2 regions of the Candidatus Enterococcus mangumiae genome follow, and region 2 is predicted to be linked to the other one. Evidence: predicted binding sites of a transcription regulator. Region 2 holds the regulator's gene; the other holds the start of a gene.
What was found. The regulator NrdR, encoded in region 2, represses ribonucleotide reductase genes. The targets are predictions, from matches to a motif close to ACACNATATATNGTGT.

Region 1 (7,850 bases), 640 kb from region 2:
GCTTCATCCATGTGCCATTTTCACCAGATCAAGTCATTGATCGTCCTGTAGGGACACCAGCGATGTCACTTGATGATATTGCATCTTCATTGACTTATGCGGTAGAAGCGGCAGTAAACAACAAAGAAGACATTTCAGGCAATGCAGGAACAACTCATTGATCGCAAGTTGAATCAATAGAAGTGGCTGATGCGACTGAACGCTAGTTTAGAAATGTCACGTATGAAACAGCGAAAAGCCGAAACACTATTTTCGGCTTTTTTGTTGCTCTTTTGATTTATCTTACATCCCTATTTAGAAAAGCAGGTGCAAGCGATGAATGAAAGTTGGCAAGTCATTTTTGACGAGTGGTTTCCTAAAGAACTCAAGCAACACTATCCAATAAAAATCTCAAAACAGTATACAAGTAGCCAACGATGGGAAATCTACGAGCGGTTGACGAAAGAGCAACGAATCGTCATTGATCAACATCGCCGCTATTTGATCCATTCTCGTTTTTTGGAAGAAAATTATTTGGCAGCTACAGATTGGGTTTTTTCTGACTTCAAGATCAATCCTTTTTTTCGTACATCAAGAAGGCAACAGAAACTGTATTGTGAATGTGGGCGTGAATTGAAAGTGCAATATATCGTTCGTTCGTCGAAAACGGGCAAAGAGCTAAAATTAGGAATCAATCATTTTGCTGAACATTTACATGTTAGTCCTACAGTTGCAGCATCTATTAATCAAGGGATGACGAAAGTGGATCTGGCACTTGATGAGATCCTATGGCTAAAACAACAAAATATTGCTTTTCCAGAGCGCCTTTGGCAAGAATATTGTTTGATGCTGTATCATAATCGGCGCCTTAAACAGCCCATTCTTCCCGACAAAAAGCTGACTACACGAATCGCTGAATTTCGCCAAGCGCAATTACCGATTTATTTAGCAGACTATCAAGCAATGGAAAAATATATCCAGCAGGTGGGATATCAAACGAAAGATAAGCCGAAAAAATTCCTTGGGAAAAAAACATTGTTTGAGGACTTTTCAGAAGAATTGACGAAAGATGTTGAGAATTTCTTATCTAATTATCAACTATTTCTCCAAAAAGATTGGTCGTCTGTTTCATTTGAAGAAGCAAGCCACCCTTCTGTTGCTTTTTTTGAAAAGTTTATTGCTGATCTAAGAGAAGGATCAAGGGAAGAAAAGCATTTGGATGTTAACCGATTAGCAAAAGAGCAACGTTTTATCCAACCACAAATTTATCATTTTGTTTGGCAACAATATCAACGTTATGGCTTTACAACTGGTTTTTTCGATAGCATTCCTCGGGTAATGAGGAATGGTTTTCTAAAGACTTTACGCAAGGAACGTGAAGAAAAACAGCAAGCTGCAACAAAAACAGTGTCAGAAATAGAATGGCAAGAACTTGCAAAGAAACTCAAACAGCAATCCGTCCGCTCTTTGATGGAAGCATATGAACAAGCAAACTATGTATTTACTTCAGAACAACAGCTTGCATTGAAAAAATTCCAAGAATTGGAATCAGTGATACAAACGATGGATAAAGAGACTAGAATGTTGATCAAGGAATTGTTCTAGTGGTCTCGAACTATTGAGAGAATCATAACGTGTCGATACCTAGAAATAAGCGAGAAAAGTCCCAATCTATTTTTGGTGATTTTCTCGCTTTGCTAATGATTTTGAAAGAACAAATTAATTTCTAGTGCAAGTCTCAAGAAACATGATGTGAAAAGTATTCCGCTTCCATTCGTTGCATTCGTTCTCTTTCTTTTTTGTTGTACCAAGGGGATACAGTAAAGGCTAATAAGTCGTTGATCAAGTAAACTGAGCTATTGATAAACATCGCTAAACTAGCAGAACCATGAGTATATGAGACATACCAGAGAACCATTTGTGCAAGACCGGAAGCAAGCCACCAATAATATTGATTGTTGTAGCGAAGGAAGCTAATGATACCAGCAGACAGACTAATTGAAAAAGCAATCGCATCGATCCAAGGACGAGGATCATCTGTATACGTGCCAATCAAATAACCAGACGCCAAGTAAACCAAAATAGTACCAGCTATGGCGATCAACCAACTTTTTCCACTAAATTGTCGAATTTTAGAAGCCATATTATGGTTCCATTCTTTACTTAACAATACAGGGATATCTAAAGTAACCATATAGGCAATCTGTTCACCGATACTCAAGTAATTTTTAGCAGAAAAACCAACGATAATAAAACAAAGAGCAGAAAGTATCCCTAAGATACCATTGACTGATTTGGCGGCGTTGATCGATAAAATACATAATACACCTAAATTAGTACCGATAAAGGTAATGATCGCTAACCAAGTGATTGGCTGATTGACTAGAGTCATCACTTGGCATCCTAAACTAAAGTAGAATAAATAATAATTCTGTTGAGGCCAGCCTTTCAATTGATGAGTTAAAAATTTTAGATAATTACGCATGTAAAAAACTCCTTGGAACACAATATATAGTGTTTTATTATTTTCTGAACACAAATTATTGTATTCCTTTAAAAAAATATTTCTAGTCTTTCATTTTAAAAAAATATATGTTATTATTCGATTTGATTGTTTTCTGAAAAAATACATTTGCATTACAAATAATGAAAAAGCAGGATAGCCACGCGATGTGGTTCCTGTTTTTTTGTATTGAGGGAGAAAAATCTTTGTTCTTCCTACAAGTCCTGATAAGATAAAGGAAACAAAGAGATTGGAAGTGTAGAGATGAATTTAACAACGATCCACCATGTCGCAATCATTGTGTCAGATTATCAAAAGTCACGCACTTTTTACGTTGATTTATTAGGGTTTGAGGTTATCCGTGAGAATTATCGAGAAGACCGTGGAGATTATAAATTAGATTTGAAATTAGGTGAGATGGAGCTTGAGATTTTCGGCATTGAAAATGCACCTAAAAGACCAAGTTATCCAGAAGCTTGCGGCTTGAGACACTTAGCATTCAAAGTAGAAAGAATTGAAGAAACCGTAGCTGAATTGCAAAAACTGGGCATTGAAACTGAACCGATCCGCATCGATACCTTTACAGGAGAAAAAATGACCTTCTTTTTTGATCCAGACGGTTTGCCCCTCGAATTACATGAATAGGTAACAAATTTGTCACTTTTTCTTCCTTTCATTCGATTTTTTTCTTTTATGATTCTTGCTATTCTAAAAAGAAAACAGGGAGAGAATCGAATGAAAAAAATAATCATTGCAACGTCGATCGCCATCATTGTCAGCTTAGCCGCTCTATTAGGACTATTGGATGCAAACTTTTCCTTTGATGACATCAGTGACCAAGAATATCAAGTTTCATTGCAAAAAGCAGTGACTATCTTACGAGACGAATACCAAGAAGAGAAAGTTAGCCGTATCCAGTTCAACCAATTAAAGGAAGAACAAAGTAACAAAAAAATGTATGAGTATATTTTTTATACTCCTGATCGCGTCGTAACAGTGAACCCAATCTCAGGAAAGTCAAGAGTTGTGGAAGAAAGTCAGAAAGAGCCAGGGCAATTCTTTAGTTTAAAAACGATCCAGCAAGTGAAACATCCGCAGACTGCTATGAAAGAAGCGGTCCATAAAGTCGGAAAACAGCAAGGAAAAGCAAAAAGTTGGGAAATCACAACAAAAAGTGGTCAGTTGTATTATCGGATAGCCGTAGATGGCAAGAATCACTTAGAAGACGTGTTGATCAGCGCTTAAAAGAGAAGGGGTTTCACTTCTCTTTTTTGGTAGTTAAGAGTAAGCTAAAAGTGTAAAAAAAAGAAGGGATTGAGGAAATCATGCAAAAAATGATTTGTCCAAACTGTGGAAAAAAATTCACTTATGAAGAAGTAAACCATATCGTAGAACACGTAAAAAAAGAGATGCCGATCGTTTGTCCCTATTGCCGCTTTGAAGCGAAAACAATCGTTTCGAATGGGTACTTTGTGACACAAAAAATCGAGGATTATCTAAATTAGCTGTTTTGCTCTTAGATTTCATTGTGTTAGAATGAAAAAAAGGAGTGTCAGAAATGATTCGTAATGCAAGAAAAGAAGATGCGGCAGCGATTGCTCCGCTTATTTTAGTTATTTTGAAAGATATGGATCTACCCTTTCTTTTAAAGTACGGAGAAGAAAAAACATTGGAGATCTTAGAAGAAGCAATCACAGATCCAGACTATCGCTACAGCTATACAAGAGGGATCGTTGACGAGCGAGAAGGCAAGGTAGCAGGGATTGCTTATGGTTATACAGACGAAGAAGAGTCGTTTATCGATCAACCATTAGAGAAAGTGTTGCAAAAACATGGTATTTATGAACAGGTGGAAATGTTTGCGGATAGAGAAACCTTTCCTGATGAATGGTATTTAGATTCAATCTGTGTTTCTGAAGAATTTAGAGGACAAGGGATCGGTTCCTCTTTGCTAGAAGCATTACCTCCGATCGTAAAAAAACAAAACCGCGATGCCATTGGACTAAGCTGCGATAAGCAAAACCCGCAAGCTAGAAAATTATACGAACGTCATGGCTTCAAAGTAGTGGGCGAACGTACGATCAGTGGGCATCTTTATGATCATATGCAAAAGAAAATCGTCGAGTGATTTTTGTTATAATACTCAATAGTTAGAAATAAAAGAGGTGTATCTGAAGAAGATACGTCTTTTTTTTTGAAAAAATAAAAACATAATGTAGTACCTAAGTTAAAAATAACTAAAAGTGCGATTAAAGAGGAATTATCTAATAAATAGAATCTTATTTAAATGTGAATTTCTAGAAAAGTTTCATAAAAAGTGTTTATTTTATTGGTTATTAGGAATATAATAACAAATGTTTTTATGTTATGGAAATTCATATATTTATGAAAAGAGATGAAATTATGTTTAAGAACAAGTTTTTGAATCTATTCCTACTATCGGCTTTGGTGATCAATCTGTGTTTTCCAATCCAAGTAATTGCCGAAACATTTATTCCACAAGATCCAGGAAGTGTCTATGATGATTTGACTGGTGATTATGGACTACTAGGAATTGCTTCTCAGTTCCATGTATTCGCAAAAGAAAAAACAACGATCAATGCGCATACAGAGGGCAATGTAGCAACGGATGTGTTATCAGCCACAAATAATTTCGGTACCTCGATCACTACAGGAGATTTAAACAACGAGATCAACTATGCACAGGTTATAGAGAACATTAGCAGTTCAGTCGAGACCTCTGCTTCTGATACCCGCGTGAATGAATTTATTGTGGGTTCGGGAAATGTGGTCACGAGTGAAAATGATAAAGTTGTGGTCAACGGGACGAGATTGGATCATCTAACACAAGATGAATTCTATCAAGATCAACCAGGTCAACAATATATTGATTTTGAAAAGGAATTTGAACGATTGATTGAAGCTTCAGATAAGCTGATGACATCAGACTCATCAAAAACATATACAACTGCTGATTTTCCCGACATGAATAATCGTGTGATCGATTGTACAAGTATTGAAGGTGATGAACCTTTGATCATCAATGTGGATGCTTCGGTTCTTGCAATGAACACACCATTGCGAATCAATAATCCTGATGGGAAAGTGATTGTCATAAACGTGGTGGATGTACCAGAAGATTTCACTGTGCATTCACAAATCCAATATAATGATCGCTCAAACCATCAAACAGAAGATTTTTCTGATGCCAATATTTCTTGGAATTTTGGGACTAAAACTGGACAACTGACAATTGATGCACCATTTCAAGGAACGATTATTGCCCCTTGTTCGGATATCACGGTCAACCAAAGTCAGGATGGAACGATCATTGGGAAAAATGTTACTTTAAATGCCACAACAAACCGTTGGGATCCAAATGAAATTTTTCTTGCCACAGATACGGATGATAAGACAGGTGAAAGCAGTACCGAGCCAAGCACGAGTGAAAGCAGTACAGAACCAAGCACGAGTGAAAGCAGTACAGAACCAGGTACAAGTGAAAGCAGTACAGAACCAAGCACGAGTGAAAGCAGTACGGAACCAAGCACAAGTGAAAGCAGTACGGAACCAAGCACAAGTGAAAGCAGTACGGAACCAAGCACAAGTGAAAGCAGTACGGAACCAAGTACGAGCGAAAGCAGTACAGAACCAAGCACAAGTGTAAGCAGTACAGAACCAAGCACAAGTGAAAGCAGTACGGAACCAAGCACGAGCGAAAGCAGTACGGAACCAAGCACAAGTGAAAGCAGTACGGAACCAAGCACGAGCGAAAGCAGTACGGAACCAAGCACAAGTGAAAGCAGTACCGAGCCAAGCACGAGCGAAAGCAGTACCGAGCCAAGCACAAGTGAAAGCAGCTCGGATTCAGGAAACCGGGGGCATCATTCAGACACCACTACCACTAGCAGTTTTTCATCAACAAATACCTCTGAAGAACCTGTGAATAGCGAAAAAGTGACAACAGAGAGCGATGGAGTAGATACTGTGGGGACCGATAGAAGTGAAAACAAAGTAGGGGTAGTTGTTGGATCAAACAGCAATAACGGTGGTCCTTCAGCTAAAGATGAACAATCACAAAACCAACAATTTTTCCCTAAAACAAATGGGGAAAGAAATAATTTGTGGATCATGGTAGGTACAATGCTGATTTATGTAGTGACACTTCTTTTCTATAGAAGAAAACATGTTAACTAAAAAACGAACGCAAGGGATTCCTTGTGTTCGTTTTTTAGTTAACATCAAAGCGATAAGAAAGAGGTGTTTCTTTGTCTTTGTTTTTTCGATAGAGCCAATAATCAAGGACAGCAGCGATGCAGATACAAATAGGGGCATTCTCTTCATTTGGGATATCAAGAACATAGTAATCACCGGTAAAGAGCGTTGCTTTGTCCATTTCCATGATGGGTTCATTGAAATGTTGGATCTGATAGCGGTGATTATAGATATCTCCCTGTACAGTCCAATGTAATCGGCGGATATAATAAAAATCTCCTGGCCAATTGAAAATCTTTTGCATCGTACCGACTTTTTCGAAATCTTTGTAAAGTTCAAAGCGTGTACCAAATGTCAGGCTGATTTGCTTGATATGTGCGACTAGATCACCATTCATGGCATAAAGAGACAACGCATCTCCTTTCGTTCCCCAACGGCCGACCATCAAAAAAAGTGATTTCCCTTTTTCGTCTTTGACGATCGTCCGAGTAGCACGACTCAGCTGTTTTTCCTGAATGAAAAATTCTGACATGTTTGTTCCCCTCTTTTCTTCAAACAACTATAGATTTTCGTTGATTGCGCGCAAGATGGCTTTGCCAACACCTGATTCAAGATTTGTATCTGTTACGTATTTTGCGTAATCTTTGACTTCGATTTCTGCATTTCCCATGGCGAAACTAACGCCAGCGGTTTGCAACATGCTGACATCGTTGAAATTATCCCCGATCGTCATCACTTCGTCTAAATTGATACCACGTTCATGTGCGACGTGCGCCACTGCGATTCCTTTTTGAGCATTCTTATGATTGATCTCAATATTGTTTTGTCCAGAAGAAGTCACTGCCAGTTCGCCTAAACTACTGATTTCTTTCCCGACAGGTCCTAAAATGCGTGCCCCTTCTGTGTGGAAGCAGATGATTTTTAACACTTCTAATTTTTCATCAAGTAATAATTCACGTATGCTATCAACATAAGTGATGTGTAAAAGTTCAAGATTAGCGGAAGCCATGGCAATCGCCATTTTATAAGTCAAGTGAGGCATATGAGTCGCAATGGAAGAGGCGAAGCTTTCGATTCTCTTCGGTTGGCTTTCAGAATATAGCCCTTGATTTGTTGCTACTTCATAATAAATGCCATTTGCGTCTAAAATATC
Region 2 (7,850 bases):
CCTTTGATCGCCAATTCTTTTGCTGTTGCGCCTAAAAGATAGGTTTTCCCGATACCAAAACTGCCCACCAAGTATAATCCCTTATGGAAGCTTTTAGGATCAGCTGAGTATTGTTCAACAAAGTCTAATGCTTCTAAGCTGGCATATCCACGTCCATCTGTTCGTTCGAAGTTTTCAAAGGAAGCAGACTGGATGTCTTTTGGCATATCCATTGCTTTGACACGACTCTTGATTTCTTCTTGTTTTTGACGAGCTAAAAGTGCTTCTGTCGGTACATACGTCACATCGACGTAATGGAAATTCAAAGTCAATTTAGGTTCATATCCTGGAGCGATCATGGTTGGGTCATTTGTTTGATATTTCCTTTTTTCCTGTACGTATTCATAAAGTTTGGCATAACTTTTTTCGATATCTGCTTGAGTCAATCGGTCTTGATGGGCTGACAGAAAGGCTTGAACATCCGCATCATTCAAAACTTCAGCAATCATCTCGGAATATTTTTCTTGGTAGTTGCGTTTACTGATGATTTTCTTCAGTTCTTTTCCCACATCTTCCATTAGCTCTCACCTTCCTTTTTAGCCAGATACTCTTTAAAGCGACGATCGATCTCGGCTTTTTTCTCTGTACTGATTTGTGTTTCGTCTTTCGGTTGATTGACCCAATCTGGTAATTTTTCTCTTCGGACATTGCGTCGATAATTTGAGGAATTGTTTTGTTTGGTCGTCTTCGGTTGTTTCGCCTTTGTCTTCAAGGTATGAAGATGTTCGATGGCTTCTTCAGGGGTGTTGATCTTTTTTTGCGCCCACTCATTCGCAATCGTATTGACAAAGCTCGCATTTAAGCTTGCATGATTCTTGATGACTAATACGTAGTTGATCAAAATATTGATAACACCGCTAGATAAACCGGATTGTGAAACTAGATCTTGCAACAGCCAATTTTCTTGTTTAGAGACGTACCCGCCTTTTTCTTTTTTTATCGCTTCGAGATAACGCATTGGTGGGGTTTGTCGTGCCACTTGGATCAATTGTTGTGCCGCACTAGGTAAAGCTTGATTGACTGCCGTACTCATTTCAGGCGGTTCCTCCGGATCTAAGGTGCTGTCTGCTTGCTGTGATGTACGTTGTTGTTGCTGGCGTACTAAGACGATTCTTTGGAGTTCTTTTAAAGACACTTCTGCTGTTGTAAAATCAAAGGACTGTAAAATCAGTTCTCCTAAAGTCAGCTCATCAAAACCATAGAGCTGCTGATACATTTTGACTTGTTGAAGGACTTCTTCGTTCAATTGGTTGATATGTTGTTTCTTCAACCAATCAGTCAAAAACGTCCAGTCAAACGAGCTAGACTCTTCGATCAGTGATTTTGTTTCACTTGGTGTGAATCTTTGTTGGATCGATTCCACTTGTTCTTGATTTGCTGCATAGACTGTTTCATTGAACCGATACACGTCCAAAAACTTTTTAGTGACTTTTTGATACCCTTCATGCGAAAGATTTTTTGGTTCGAATAACTTGGTCAATTGGCTAAAACGACGTTCACCGACTTTTTCTAGAAGTAAAAAAGAAAGTAACGTATCGTTGAAAAAGGCGGTCACATCCATCGGTTCTAACAGCTCATAAAGAAAACAACTGCCTAAGCTTTCATCGTTTTTGAAATAAACTTCTAAAAGACCGATTCCTTCTAATTTCTTTCGTGCTTCATAAAATTGTGGTAAGCCACAACTCAAACTGCTCAATAGATCAGCATGTAAGCTTTCTGGACCTGTCCCAGTTTCTAACGAGATCTCAGAGTATAACGTCAAGTACAGACTCAACGCTTCTCCGCCGATCAAAGGTTGGTAAAGGGATAACAAGGCAGACTTTCCTTCTTCTTTCAAAGGACTGCTTTTTCTTCCTTGGTAAATATTTTTCGGTTGTAATTCTTTCCACGCATTTTCCAAGGAATACACCCTCCTTTATTAATTACGCGTCATTTTCGTTATTGCTTGTATCTTTTGCTTTATCGACAATATCTTGCAGCTCTTTTAAAAAGACAGACATATCTTTGAACTGACGATACACACTTGCAAAACGAATATAGGCGATTTCATCTAAGTTTACTAAATCTTCCATGACATATTCGCCAATCAGATTCGTTGAAACTTCATTTTCGCCAAGACTTCTTACTCGATTTTCTACATGGTTGACGATTTGTTCCATTTGCTCCATCGCAACAGGCCGTTTTTCAGCCGAACGGATCAGGCCTCGTAAAATCTTATCACGATTAAATTCTTCACGTTCACCATTTTTCTTGATGACCAATAGTGGTGCTGCTTCGATTCGTTCAAAGGTAGTAAAGCGGAAGGAACATTTTTCGCACTCGCGGCGTCTTCTTATTGCTCGACCATCGTCCGCTTGGCGACTATCGATCACTCTTGAATTGTTGTGTTGACATCTTGGACATCTCATCGTAATTTTCACCTCTCTTGGTGTAATTTGATCGCTTATTTGTTTGAATCAGATGAAGTTGGTACATCAGTCAACTCGTCACACCAGAAAGAATCTATGGTGTTCAAAACGCTGAGTTGCAACACTAAGCTTAAAAATTATAAAATATGAAAAGATTTTTTTCAATTTTTAACTTACTGCTCAGGTCAACGTACTTTTCACAACCTCATTGCTGAGTATCTGTTGATTTTTTCATCCACGGAGTCTCTAAGAAAAGATCAAGTGGATCGTAATAAACGTTTTCTTATTACTGCTTTTAGTATAACATGAAACAATTCCACAATGCGACTGTCCTAGTCAAAAAAACGCATGATGTGAAAGATTTGCTGTGTTTTCTTGTAGACAAACGAAAACAGACTGGTCATGGTCTGACCAGTCTGTTTCTTTTCTTCTTGATTTTCTGTGTCATTTTGACTTCTAAAAAGCTTTACAGCTTTTCTTCAATGCCGGTGTATCGTTTCATACGCTCTTCTTCGATCTTTTGTTCTGTTGAGCGATGATCCATTTGGGGGTCTTGGTTTTCTTCACGAATTTCTTCAGGATCTTGACGTTCTTTAGTCAAATCTTGTCGTTTTGACTCTTTTTCAGCATGTTGATCTTCTAATTCAGCAATTCTAGCACGGTACTCATCTTCACGGATCTTCCCTTCTTCCGCTTGGATCTGTCCTTTTTCCAGCAAGTCTTCTTTATGGAAAATCTCGCCAATTTTTTCTTTCGCAGAACCTACTACCTTGTCTTTTTGGTTTTTGAATGTACCCATCGTATCATCTCCCCCTCTTTCTTTTATATAAATAGCATAGCAAAATGTTGCAATTTACTCAAAGAAAGCGATTAAACGACAACCATTTTTTGATTTCGTCCGATAAATCTTCTTTTGTTTGACGATTATCGAATACAATATCTGCGCGACGTTTCTTTTCCTCAATGGATAATTGACTTTTGACCCGTTGTTCTGCTTCTTGTTTCGTTAGTTGATTCCGTGCCATCAATCGGTCGATTTGTTGAGATTCGGGAATATAAACGACTGCAACAGCATCCATTTGAGCATCATAATGTCCCTCAAATAACAATGGAATATCAACTATCACCAACGGATGTGTTGCTTTGTTCTTCACGATTTCTTCAGTGATTTTCCCGCGGATAAATGGATCCAATACTTGATTCAATTGCTCACGAGCGGTCGCAGAACCAAAAATCAATTGGCCAAGTTTTTGCCGATCTAATTGACCATCCTTTTGCAGTATTTCTTTTCCAAAAGCTTGAACCAGCGCCTGGAGTCCAGGTGTATCTGGTTCAACGACTTCTCTTGCCACTTGATCTGCATCGATCACCGGAAAACCATATTGCTGAAATACAGCCGCCGCAGTACTTTTCCCTGTCGCTATCCCACCGGTCAACCCTAACACAAATCCTACTTGGGTATTCTTAGTTTCTGACATGTTGGACAATAGTGCGTCCCCCTTTGCGCAACTTTCGTTTTCACGATTGGTGTTTGACAACGCACACACAACTCGCCTGTTTGACCATAAACATGTAACGCTACTTGAAAACTACCGGATTCTCCTAACGCATTGAGATAACTTCGGATCGTTGTGCCACCAGCTTCAACTGCTCGAGATAACACATCGATGATTGCTTGACGAAGCAGCTTGATTTCTTTAGGACGTAAAGAATCTGCGGGTTGTTCTGGGTGGATCTTCGCTTCCCATAACGCTTCATCTACATAGATATTTCCAAGACCAGTAACAAGTTTTTGATCAAGTAATAATGGTTTAATGGCTTTATGTGATTTTTGTAGACCTAAAGTGAAATCTTTCAATAAAAATAAATCTGGTAAAGGTTCTGGACCTAATTTCAAGATTCCTTTATACGTATTGCTCGCACCTTTTTCCACAATCGTCATACGACCAAATTTCCGGACATCGTGGTAACGCAATTGGCTGCCATCTTCAAAAGAAAAAATCACATGTGTATGTTTATCGATTGGTTCATCGTTTTCAACGTATTGATACTTTCCTTCCATACGTAAATGAGAGATCATGTCATAATGACTTAAATGAAAAATCAAAAATTTCCCTCTACGACCGATTGCTTCGATAGTTTCACCAACTAAGGTTGCTTCAAAAATCGGTACCTCTGGTTGTTCAATGATTCTCGGCCACAACACTTGGACGTTTTTGATTTTTTTGTTTTTCACTAATTTCTCTAATCCTTTGCGGACCGTTTCAACTTCTGGTAATTCGGGCATGCTTTTTCTCACCTGCAATTTTTACTTATTTGATTGAACTCGCACGTTCTTTTTTATCGAAAAAAGAGAAACTCTTGAATCGAACGAAACCGACCCAAGAGCTTCCCTCGATGTTTGTTTATCGGTGTAACAGTATAGAATTATTTGGCTTCATACCATGTTTTGCCCCAGCTGCTGTCTGTAATCAATGGGACATGTAAGGCGACCGCCTGTTCCATTACTTCACTCACTAATTTATCTAACATTTCCAATTCACTCTCTGGCACTTCAAATACTAGTTCATCGTGTACTTGAAGTAACATCGTCGCTTGGAGGTTCGATTCTTTCAAGCGTTTGTCCAATTCGATCATGGCGATTTTCAAGATATCCGCCGCACTTCCTTGAATCGGCGTGTTGATCGCTGTACGTTCTGCAAATGAACGAATGTTATAGTTTCTTGAATTGATATCCGGCAAATAACGACGGCGATGATATAAAGTTTCCACGAAACCTTGATCTTTCGCTTCACGAACGATTCGTTCCATATATTCTTTCACACCAGGATACTTTTCAAAATAGGTATCGATGTATTGTTGTGCTGCTTTACGAGTGATCCCTAGATTCTGCGATAAACCATAATCAGAGATACCATAAACGATACCAAAGTTGACTGCTTTTGCCTGACGACGCATATTTGGTGTCACATCTTCTGCTTTTTCAATCCCAAATACACGCATAGCAGTACTTGAGTGGATATCTTGCCCTTCTAAAAAGGCAGCTTTTAGATGCTCATCATCTGAGATATGGGCCAACACACGTAATTCGATCTGTGAATAGTCAGAAGAATAAATCAACCAATCTTTATCTCGCGGAACAAAGGCTTGACGGATCTTACGCCCTTCATCCAAACGGATCGGAATATTTTGCAAGTTAGGATCGACCGAACTCAAACGACCTGTCTGTGTCAATGTCTGAACGTAACGAGTATGGACTTTTCCATCCGATTGGATCACTTTCAACAAGCCTTCGACATAGGTCGATTGGATTTTAGCGATTTGACGATAGATCAAAATATCATCCACGATCGGTGCTTGCTCACGTAATTGTTCTAAGACATCAACAGCTGTTGAATAGCCAGTTTTCGTTTTCTTGATCACTGGTAGACCCATTTTTTCAAACAGGATCACACCTAATTGTTTTGGCGAGTTCAGATTGAACTCTTCACCAGCTTCTTCATAGATTTTTTGCTCGATCTCTCGTAAACGATCTGAAAATTCGATTTTCATTTCTTGCAGACGTGTGGCATCCACTTTGATCCCGCTGATCTCCATTTCAGCTAAAATGATCGATAAAGGCAATTCCATTTTGCGGAAAAGATCCTCTTGATTTTTTTCTGCAAGTTCTTGGCTTAGTTTAGGAGTCAACCCATTGATTGCTGAAACTTTCCGTGCTAAGTGAGCAAAGAAAACTTCTTCATCTTCTGGCAATCCTTTCTTTGCGCCTTTTCCGTAGATCGCTTCATCCGACTGGATATCATGATAGCCATAATGCGTAGCAACACCTTCAATGTCGTCACTTTTCTCATTGGTATCCAATAAGTAAGCACCTAATAAGACATCGAAATCGATTCCTTGTAGTTTGGTCGCATAGCGGTTCAATGCTACATACGTACGTTTCGCATCATAGACATTTTTCAAACGCGTCTTATCTTCAATCCATGAAAGAAATGCTTCATTTTCAAAAATCGCTAAGTCATTTGTGACATAGATTTTTTCTGATGTTCCCCAAGCAACACCAACGATGTCTTCTGTGTGGTAGTTATCTCCCATCATTTCGACATATAAAGCCATATTCGTCTGGAACATGCTTTCATCATACTCATGGACGACTTCAAACAAAATATCTTTCATTTCTGCTTGTTCTTCGACAACATCTAATTTAGCAAGGAATTGTTTGAAATCCATTTCTTTGAAGAAAGGCACTAACTTTTCCAAATCTTTCCCTTGGTATGCAAGAGAGTCAATATCGACTTCCACAGGTGCATCGGTATCGATCGTTGCTAATTTTTTAGATAAGAAAGCTTGCTCTTTATCATTGATCAGATTTTCTTTCATCTTGCTTTGTTTCATTTCGTCGATATGCTCATAGATCCCTTCTACTGAGCCATATTGGTTCAACAGCTTGATTGCTGTTTTTTCACCGATTTTAGTTACACCAGGGATATTATCTGAAGCATCACCTGCTAACCCTTTCATATCGATGATCTGATTTGGTGTAAGTCCATTGTATTTTTCTGCTACGTGTTCTGGCGTATAGCTTTCAATATCACTTACACCTTTCACTGTGATATCGACTTTGATTTCTTTTGATGCCAGCTGTGTCAAATCTCGGTCACCTGATAAGACAACCACATCAAATTTTTCTTTATCTACTTTTTCTGCTAAGGTCCCGATGATATCATCCGCCTCATAGTTTGGCAGCTCGTAATATTTCACGCCTAGTCCAGTTAAAAGTTCACGGATATAAGGCATTTGTTCTTTGAATTCTCCCGGTGTTTTTGAACGTCCACCTTTGTACTCTGCATACATCTCTGTTCGAAATGTTGTTTTTCCTGCATCAAAAGCAACCAAAACATGCGTCGGCTGTTCTTTTTGCATGACGTTCTCAAACATATTATGAAAGGCATAAATAGCGTTTGTGTGTAACCCATTACGATTTTTAAAACGTTCCAACGAATTGTGCAGCGCAAAGAATGCACGAAATGCCACACTATTTCCGTCAACGAGTAATAATTTATTTTTTGTCATCCGCTTAACTCCTTACTATAAAGTTCTTTCTCATTCTAACAAAGAATGCCTAAGAATGCGAAAAGAAAAAACGGACAAGGCAAAGGTTGTGAGAAAAGCGGTCAGCACTAAGGCGGAAGATAGAAAATTGAGAATGGTTTCTAAACCATTAATCGAACAAAAAAAGAACCCACTAGAATTTGATCATCAAACTCTGTGGATTCTCTCGTTATTCACTATTTTTATCTCTTACACCATGTTTCTTGATTGCTTAGTTATTGCGTCCAAAGATTCGTAAGAACGCTAAGAACAAGTTGATGAAATCAAGATATAGTTGAAGTGCTAAGAATA

Region 1: a site for NrdR is predicted at 2,482-2,497, ahead of pnuC (nicotinamide riboside transporter PnuC). Genes of this name have one in related genera too.

What each region holds. Positions count from the first base shown of each region.
Region 1 covers NZ_CP147250.1:273,287-281,136, reverse strand. The annotation lists gene pcp (pyroglutamyl-peptidase I) at 1-161, shown strand, start outside; gene DOK79_RS01355 (hypothetical protein) at 316-1,584, shown strand; gene pnuC (nicotinamide riboside transporter PnuC) at 1,718-2,464, opposite strand; gene DOK79_RS01345 (VOC family protein) at 2,747-3,127, shown strand; gene DOK79_RS01340 (hypothetical protein) at 3,218-3,727, shown strand; gene DOK79_RS01335 (hypothetical protein) at 3,808-3,987, shown strand; gene DOK79_RS01330 (GNAT family N-acetyltransferase) at 4,041-4,610, shown strand; gene DOK79_RS01325 (DUF4573 domain-containing protein) at 4,886-6,679, shown strand; gene DOK79_RS01320 (LURP-one-related/scramblase family protein) at 6,714-7,229, opposite strand; gene DOK79_RS01315 (Cof-type HAD-IIB family hydrolase) at 7,257-7,850, opposite strand, start outside.
Region 2 covers NZ_CP147250.1:2,905,054-2,912,903, forward strand. The annotation lists gene dnaI (primosomal protein DnaI) at 1-557, opposite strand, end outside; gene DOK79_RS13830 (replication initiation and membrane attachment family protein) at 557-1,939, opposite strand; gene nrdR (transcriptional regulator NrdR) at 1,962-2,447, opposite strand; gene DOK79_RS13840 (CsbD family protein) at 2,914-3,246, opposite strand; gene coaE (dephospho-CoA kinase) at 3,305-3,925, opposite strand; gene mutM (DNA-formamidopyrimidine glycosylase) at 3,898-4,734, opposite strand; gene polA (DNA polymerase I) at 4,875-7,520, opposite strand; gene DOK79_RS13860 (Bax inhibitor-1/YccA family protein) at 7,771-7,850, opposite strand, start outside.